DNA from 4 places in the Limibacter armeniacum genome. Region 1 is predicted to be linked to each of the others. Evidence: riboswitches for the same ligand, from Rfam matches in the RefSeq annotation. Region 1 holds a riboswitch; each other region holds the start of a gene.
The links. A riboswitch is a leader RNA that binds a small molecule or an ion and turns the genes downstream of it on or off. The one in region 1 is predicted to bind S-adenosylmethionine.

Region 1 (2,205 bases):
TTTGAATAGAAAAGTATGGGCGCGCAGAATTAGTGGTGTTAATTAAAATTCTTACAAGCGGATAGTTCTGAAGTAAGTAGGCCTAAAGAAGTGCCTTTGTGATTTGTTACATCCAAAGTACGCAATTTTAAGTAAAAATCACAGATGTGTAAGGTTTGAGGTGTTTTTGAATAAAATTTAGTTAATGAGTTGAAATCACATCATTAATAGTAGTTAGTGTTGTGTTATTTTAAGATTATGGGAGAGGTGTTTGTCAGGGGATAACGAATAAAGGTAAATTTAGGAGGAAAGAGACTGTAAACTCACAGGTAAGCAATACCTGAAGTGTAACTTATTTTTTTAATAATGGTGAACGAAAGGTATTGAATGTTACACATTGAAAGTAAACGTAAACTGTGAGCTTTTGTATTGATTTAAGAAATGTTAATACTGAGTAGAGTCATTAGAATTGAAAAAGATTTTTATTTATCTGCCGATTATTTTTAATTTTGCATCGTGCTTATTGAGAAAGACTGAGAGAACGGGCTCTGTGAAGTCTTAGCAACCTGCAATTCTTTGAATCATTTTTTCAAATTGAACAAGGTGCTAATTCCCGCCCTGGAGGTGTCCAGGAAAAATGAGTACGGTATGTTATGTACCGGCAAGCGCTCTTTGCCGGTATCTTGATTCCTGCCTTACTACTCAATTCCAGTTATTCTTGATAACACCCTGATCGAACAGACAAATGTCTGACAGGTTTGGCTATGCAGTTGGCTAGCCGTAATTGCGATTAATTCTAGAGCCATTTAACTATTATTCATGAAAGCAGATATCAGAAAGCAGGCCGAGGAAAGGGTGCTGATCCTGGATGGAGCCATGGGAACCATGATCCAGCGACACAAATTGACAGAAGAGGATTTTAGAGGGACTCGCTTTGCCAGTCATGCTAGTGACCTGAAAGGTAACAATGACCTACTGTCCATTACAAGACCTGACATTATCAAGGAAATACATCGACTGTACTTTGAGGCTGGCGCTGACATTGTAGAGACCAACACTTTTAGTGGTACCAGTATAGCCATGGCTGATTACCAGATGGAAGATCTGGTATATGAACTCAACTATGCTTCAGCAGCAATAGCAAAAGAAGTAGCTGATGAGCTTACAGCTAAGGAGCCTCATAAACCAAGATATGTAGCTGGCTCAATTGGACCAACCAACAGAACGGCTTCCATCTCTCCAGATGTAAATGATCCAGGTTATCGTGCCATCAATTTTGACCAACTGGTAGAAGCATACTATGAGCAAGTACAGGCATTGGTAGAAGGAGGAGCAGATATCCTTTTGGTAGAGACTGTTTTTGATACGCTTAACTGTAAGGCAGCCCTTTTTGCAATTGACCAATATTTTGAGGATGTAAAAAATGGCAATCTAGTGGACAGACGTCCTAGAGGCAGGGAAGAGGAGTTTCCAAACCTGTCAGTAGGGGTTGACCTTCCAATTATGGTTTCCGGTACGATTACAGATGCTTCTGGACGTACACTTTCCGGTCAGGTAGCAGAAGCTTTCTGGAACTCAATCCGTCATGCAAACCTGTTTAGTGTTGGTTTGAACTGTGCCCTAGGTGCCGACTTGTTGAGACCCTACATTCAAGAGTTATCTCGTGTAGCCAATGTCAATATTTCTGCACACCCAAATGCAGGATTGCCCAATGAGTTTGGTCAGTACGATCAGACAGCGAAAGAGATGGCTGACATTGTTGATAGCTTTAAAGGATTGGTAAATATCATTGGGGGTTGTTGTGGTACAACACCAGATCACATCCATGATATTGCTGAGACATTTAAAACGGCAGCACCTAGAACAATACCTAAGCACAAGCCTTTCATGAATTTGAGTGGTTTGGAACCGGTTACCATTAAGCCAGACAGCATGTTTGTCAATATTGGTGAGCGAACCAATGTGGCAGGTTCCCTTAAATTCAAGAGACTGATTAAGGAAGAGCAATTTGATGAGGCTTTGGAGATCGCCCGTACGCAGGTAGAAGGTGGTGCACAGGTGATTGACATCAATATGGATGACGGAATGTTGGAGTCAAAAGAGTGTATGGTTAGGTTCCTGAACCTGATTGCCTCTGAGCCTGACATTGCACGTTTGCCAATCATGATTGACTCCTCAAAATGGGAAGTGATTGAAGCTGGACTTAAATGTATTCAGGGTAAGGGT
Region 2 (2,205 bases), on a different contig from region 1:
GGAGAGTATAGTACGATTAGAACCTATACTGTATTTAAGGGTAAATCATATAATAGTAATTCTTATTTAGAACTCACAGGTTATAAATATAGGGATATTTCAAAATTGGTAATCGGTGCCGATAAATATTATCCGGACCGGAAGCAATTCGAGACTGATCAGACAAGAATAGCAGACATTACTTATATAGAACTGACATTAGAGCAGTGTAAAGCTATTTTACAAAACTATCAAATCCTTCAGGAGAAGATTAATAAAGAAAAACCTCTAAGAAACGAGGAAGTTTATCATGACTATACTGTATCAAAAGATTTATTCATTAGCTATAGAAAAGCGAAGGGGAGTATCTCGTCTACCTATATTGAATTTTGGGTACAAGGGGAGAAGTTTGTTGTTTCTACACCGATCATTATGGACAAACTTCGTAAGTTCATGGACTATGTAAAAGTGACTCCAGTACAGAATAAGGCTGTGTAATTGATAAATATGAGTCATCCCAATAATAACTCGGGATGACTCATATTCCGGTTATCCTCAACCTTACTTATTAGGATTGTCCTTTTTATTATCATCAGATTTCCCGAAGAACTTCTTGGTAGAGGTATTTATAAAAATATTTTGGATTAATTATAAAAAGAATCCTATACTTACAGTAGCATCAAGAATCCCATGGAAGGGGATACCAACCGAGCAAGACAAGCCACGGTGGTCCAGTGCGATGTGGTCCGAACCTCTTTTGGAGCAGGACAAAAAAATGCGCCTCACTATTTTCCTTCCCATTTCCTGATGCCATTTGGTTTATTTTTCACAACAAAACTAGAATGGTAATGGCAACACAATCATTTACAGAACTAATCAAGGAGTGTCGCTTGACGCTACACCGTGACAGTACCGAGCAACTGGTTGGGTACTTTAACAGACTCGTGGGCAACAAGGGATTTGCCACAAGAAAGGGGGCATATATGATTGCCCTTGCAGGAGAGTTGATCTCACGTGACCCTTCGCTGGCATCGAAGATAGTGTGTCAGTCTTCCTACCTGGAATTATGGCCCATCTACAACCTGAATAGCTGCCAACTGCTGTTTGGGGGCAATTGTATATCATTTGACCGGTGTATCAAGCTGAAAGAGGGAAAGCTTTCGATTGAGAACTGATTCCTCTTGCATGGGCCTGACTTCGATTGGGAGGAAGGCCCCCCTTCATTTTTACTGAAACAAGACTTCAATACCATGGAAAAGGTATATTACTGGTTCATTGAATGGCTGACCTCGCCTGTCACGGATTACATGACAGATCTAAGGGTTATGTTTATAGTAACAGTTGTTATGGGAGTGCCTTCGTGGCTTGATATAAGGGCTCTTAAAAAGAGGATTGCCAAGTCCAACAAGGAGCTTGAAGACGAAAAAAGGGGGAGAAAGAAGTGAATTTCGTAACTTCTCTTCCAAAAAGCGATGCCCGACAAGTTTAGCCCCGAAGTACGCAGCAGGATCATGGCCTCGATCAAGGGCAAGGATACGAGGCCTGAGCTGATTGTGAGGCGCTACCTGCACCGCCATGGCTTCCGCTTCCGGCTGCACGGCAGGTACAGGGGCAAAGTCCTGCCTGGCAAACCTGACATCGTGTTACCCAAGTACAAGACCGTGATCTTTGTCCATGGCTGCTTCTGGCATGGGCACCAAGACTGCAAGTACTACAAGCTGCCCAAGACCAACACAGAGTTTTGGCGTTGGAAAATCGCTCGGAACCGAGCCAATGACATTAGCCACCGTATGGACTTGTTGAGGGAAGGGTGGAATGTGATGACGGTTTGGGAGTGTGCTATTAGGTATGACAAAGAAAGGACCCTGAAAGTGCTAGATAGCTTGGTTGATATGATCAAGGTATGAGAATAATACTATTTATTGCTATAATGCAAACCAATTGTAAAAGCTAAACCAACTTAAACGTGAATCCATTTTTTATCCCCAATGAGGGGGAAGAACGCCTAATTGAGATTATCCAGAAATACTGTAGGGAAGAGTTTAGCCTGATCCGGATGACGGAAACAATGCTAAAGAAAAGTATTATTGACGCCTCAGGGGAGTTGAGGGAAATCCTCAAGCAAGGGAGAGTTGTGGATTTTAGTACAATGCCTCAGGGCGATGAGGGAAAGGTCTACTACAATACCGCCATCTTATCACAGAGCGAAGTGGCTGAGCAGAGGAC
Region 3 (2,205 bases), on a different contig from region 1:
AGAGCAGGACCAGGATTTTAGGAAATGCGGGGTGATACAGCAGTATAGCGAAAGTTATGATCACTTCAAGCTGCTGGTGGGGAATGAAGGCGAGAAGAAGTTCTACCTGGACATGCACAAGGTAAAGGAATAGCGTATTGACAAGCCGCTTGATCGGTTATAAAAGCAGCCTGATACACGATCGTTTCAGGCTGTTTTTTTATGCTTATCCTTGGCTATTGCGGTGATCATAGATCTAATAAAGATCGGGACATGTGGCGATGGGTTTAAAGTATTTGTAAGAAAAGTAGGCTACTTTAATGATACTATTGTAGTTGTATTATTTCAAGAACACTTATTAAATCATATTTTTTATAATCATTTTAAAACTAAAACTAATAATGAGAAAAGCACTCATCTCCTTGTCGATGGTAGCATTACTTACTGGTTGTATGCAAACTAGATACATTACAGAACAGTATATCAAAACCAATGTAGAGAAGCACACAGAAGGAGAGTATAGTACGATTAGAACCTATACTGTATTTAAGGGTAAATCATATAATAGTAATTCTTATTTAGAACTCACAGGTTATAAATATAGGGATATTTCAAAATTGGTAATCGGTGCCGATAAATATTATCCGGACCGGAAGCAATTCGAGACTGATCAGACAAGAATAGCAGACATTACTTATATAGAACTGACATTAGAGCAGTGTAAAGCTATTTTACAAAACTATCAAATCCTTCAGGAGAAGATTAATAAAGAAAAACCTCTAAGAAACGAGGAAGTTTATCATGACTATACTGTATCAAAAGATTTATTCATTAGCTATAGAAAAGCGAAGGGGAGTATCTCGTCTACCTATATTGAATTTTGGGTACAAGGGGAGAAGTTTGTTGTTTCTACACCGATCATTATGGACAAACTTCGTAAGTTCATGGACTATGTAAAAGTGACTCCAGTACAGAATAAGGCTGTGTAATTGATAAATATGAGTCATCCCAATAATAACTCGGGATGACTCATATTCCGGTTATCCTCAACCTTACTTATTAGGATTGTCCTTTTTATTATCATCAGATTTCCCGAAGAACTTCTTGGTAGAGGTATTTATAAAAATATTTTGGATTAATTATAAAAAGAATCCTATACTTACAGTAGCATCAAGAATCCCATGGAAGGGGATACCAACCGAGCAAGACAAGCCACGGTGGTCCAGTGCGATGTGGTCCGAACCTCTTTTGGAGCAGGACAAAAAAATGCGCCTCACTATTTTCCTTCCCATTTCCTGATGCCATTTGGTTTATTTTTCACAACAAAACTAGAATGGTAATGGCAACACAATCATTTACAGAACTAATCAAGGAGTGTCGCTTGACGCTACACCGTGACAGTACCGAGCAACTGGTTGGGTACTTTAACAGACTCGTGGGCAACAAGGGATTTGCCACAAGAAAGGGGGCATATATGATTGCCCTTGCAGGAGAGTTGATCTCACGTGACCCTTCGCTGGCATCGAAGATAGTGTGTCAGTCTTCCTACCTGGAATTATGGCCCATCTACAACCTGAATAGCTGCCAACTGCTGTTTGGGGGCAATTGTATATCATTTGACCGGTGTATCAAGCTGAAAGAGGGAAAGCTTTCGATTGAGAACTGATTCCTCTTGCATGGGCCTGACTTCGATTGGGAGGAAGGCCCCCCTTCATTTTTACTGAAACAAGACTTCAATACCATGGAAAAGGTATATTACTGGTTCATTGAATGGCTGACCTCGCCTGTCACGGATTACATGACAGATCTAAGGGTTATGTTTATAGTAACAGTTGTTATGGGAGTGCCTTCGTGGCTTGATATAAGGGCTCTTAAAAAGAGGATTGCCAAGTCCAACAAGGAGCTTGAAGACGAAAAAAGGGGGAGAAAGAAGTGAATTTCGTAACTTCTCTTCCAAAAAGCGATGCCCGACAAGTTTAGCCCCGAAGTACGCAGCAGGATCATGGCCTCGATCAAGGGCAAGGATACGAGGCCTGAGCTGATTGTGAGGCGCTACCTGCACCGCCATGGCTTCCGCTTCCGGCTGCACGGCAGGTACAGGGGCAAAGTCCTGCCTGGCAAACCTGACATCGTGTTACCCAAGTACAAGACCGTGATCTTTGTCCATGGCTGCTTCTGGCATGGGCACCAAGACTGCAAGTACTACAAGCTGCCCAAGACCAACAC
Region 4 (2,205 bases), 1.4 Mb from region 1:
CAGGCCTGGGTAATTCACTGACTCAACTGCATCATGTGATGCTAACCACTCTGCCAAAGCCAAAGCATTATCAACATGTCTTTGTACACGAAGAGAAAGTGTTTCTAAACCTTGTAATAAAAGGAAGGAATTGAATGGACTCAATGCTGGACCAAAATCTCTCAGTCCCTCTACCCTCGCTCTGATTGCGAAAGCTATATTTCCAAATGGACCACCCTCTCCAAAAACTTCCCAGAACTTCAATCCATGGTATCCTTCTGATGGTTCTGTAAACTGAGGAAACTTACCATTTGCCCAGTTGAAATTACCCGCATCTACTATGACTCCACCAATTGATGTTCCGTGTCCACCAATCCATTTCGTAGCCGAAGCCGTTACAACATTGGCACCATGGTCAATAGGTCGGAACAAGTACCCCCCTGCTCCAAAAGTATTGTCTACCACCAATGGAATATTATGTTTCTGCGCAACTTTTGCGATTGCTTCAAAGTCTGGAATATTAAACTGTGGGTTCCCAATAGTTTCCAGATACAGTGCTTTGGTACGCTCATCAATCAGCTTCTCAAAACTCTCTGCATCATCACCTTCTGCAAACCTCACCCCAATGCCTAACCTTTTGAAAGACACTTTAAACTGATTATAAGTTCCGCCATATAGGTATGTTGTAGAAACAATATTATCTCCTGACTCACAAAGGTTATTCAGTGCAATAAACTGCGCTGCCTGTCCTGAAGCTACTGCAAGTGCTGCCACTCCGCCTTCAAGTGCAGCGATTCGCTTCTCAAACACATCCGTTGTTGGGTTCATGATTCGAGTGTAGATATTGCCAAACTTTTTCAAGGCAAACAGGTTAGCACCATGTTCTGCATCGTTGAATGTGTAAGATGTAGTTTGGTAAATCGGTACTGCACGGGCATTCGTAGTAGCTTCAACTTCCTGACCTGCATGCACTTGTAGTGTTTCGAATCTTAATTTATTATCTGACATGGCTCTTTGGATTTTAATAAAATGGTACAATGGTTCTTAAAACACGTTTTGTAGACCAAAACGAGCCTCCTGCTTGTGCTAAGGATAAAGAAACGCCTGTACCAAGCCGCGCGTCACTTGGTGCGAAACGTAACAATACATCTTAGGAGATGGAAACGGAGGTGTGGGGAGTGTATGTGCGATTAGCTACACATTCGCATTCGCATACACATTCGGTATGAGAAATTGTACGTGTTGCGAGATGCAAAAAATTGGGTCAACGCTGCTGCGTCAACAAAAAGAATTTTAAATGCTTTCATGATGCCTAATTAGTTTATATGTCCTAAAAACTTAGGCTAGGAATTAGCACCTTTCCCACGAGTGAGGGGGTTGCTAGAGGGTCTTAAAGCCTAGTCTCTCGCCTCTTCTTTATAAACCAATTACTTCAGATGTGAGGTAATTGACTGTATGTGCCACAAACATACTGACCATTTCTGAAAAAAACCAAACAACATCACAAAAAAATTAAGATTTATTTTAATCCTAAGGAGCTATACCAAAAGCTTCGATGAGAAAAAGCTTATCCTACTTTTCTCTTACCAATGAACTAGCTGAATACAAAAAATTCAAAACAAAAAAGCCTTGATAATGATTATAGCTAGCAAACTTACAAACTGTAACAAGAAACGGTATAACTCTATCACCTAGATTATCAAATAGGTACAAAGATTACAGACAGTTTCTGATTTCATAAATTGGATAGAAACAGATGACATGCGTAAATTTGCCTCAATACCCTATATAACAACTAGGCTATCGATAAGAAAGGGAGTGGAAAATTAGCAACTCAGGAAGCTCTATTATTTGATACAATAAATAAATTCTTTAGCATTCAATTATGAATTGATCTAATTTGAAGTATGCTTTTCTTCAATTGAATATAGAATTTATAACAGTGACAGCGTTAAATTGAATTCAAAACACAAAGAAAATATATTATGCCATCAATCCTTGACTTGGTAGGATCCACCCCATTAGTAGAGGTTACACATCTAAACCTTAACCCAAATGTTAAGGTTTATGGAAAATTAGAAGGTCATAACCCCGGCGGTAGTGTCAAAGACAGACCTGCTCTCAGTATGATACAAGGGGCTATTGACAGAGGTGAACTGAAACCAGGAATGAAACTGGTTGAAGCCACCAGCGGCAATACAGGAATTGCACTTGCCATGATTGCTA

Region 2: it holds a riboswitch for S-adenosylmethionine, as region 1 does, so the genes downstream of both, V6R21_RS05740 (hypothetical protein) here and metH (methionine synthase) in region 1, are expected to answer to the same signal.
Region 3: it holds a riboswitch for S-adenosylmethionine, as region 1 does, so the genes downstream of both, V6R21_RS05575 (hypothetical protein) here and metH (methionine synthase) in region 1, are expected to answer to the same signal.
Region 4: it holds a riboswitch for S-adenosylmethionine, as region 1 does, so the genes downstream of both, V6R21_RS10635 (O-acetylhomoserine aminocarboxypropyltransferase/cysteine synthase family protein) here and metH (methionine synthase) in region 1, are expected to answer to the same signal.

What each region holds. Positions count from the first base shown of each region.
Region 1 is NZ_JBAJNO010000008.1:2,521,602-2,523,806, reverse strand. Features, by position in the region: SAM riboswitch class I at 497-623, shown strand; gene metH (methionine synthase) at 799-2,205, shown strand, end outside.
Region 2 is NZ_JBAJNO010000007.1:31,537-33,741, forward strand. Features, by position in the region: gene V6R21_RS05735 (hypothetical protein) at 1-477, shown strand, start outside; SAM-I-IV-variant riboswitch at 651-764, shown strand; gene V6R21_RS05740 (hypothetical protein) at 828-1,154, shown strand; gene V6R21_RS05745 (hypothetical protein) at 1,230-1,424, shown strand; gene V6R21_RS05750 (very short patch repair endonuclease) at 1,452-1,886, shown strand; gene V6R21_RS05755 (MvaI/BcnI family restriction endonuclease) at 1,946-2,205, shown strand, end outside.
Region 3 is NZ_JBAJNO010000007.1:1,301-3,505, forward strand. Features, by position in the region: gene V6R21_RS05565 (hypothetical protein) at 1-133, shown strand, start outside; gene V6R21_RS05570 (hypothetical protein) at 381-968, shown strand; SAM-I-IV-variant riboswitch at 1,142-1,255, shown strand; gene V6R21_RS05575 (hypothetical protein) at 1,319-1,645, shown strand; gene V6R21_RS05580 (hypothetical protein) at 1,721-1,915, shown strand; gene V6R21_RS05585 (very short patch repair endonuclease) at 1,943-2,205, shown strand, end outside.
Region 4 is NZ_JBAJNO010000008.1:1,157,283-1,159,487, reverse strand. Features, by position in the region: gene V6R21_RS10635 (O-acetylhomoserine aminocarboxypropyltransferase/cysteine synthase family protein) at 1-987, opposite strand, end outside; SAM riboswitch class I at 1,298-1,404, opposite strand; gene cysM (cysteine synthase CysM) at 1,965-2,205, shown strand, end outside.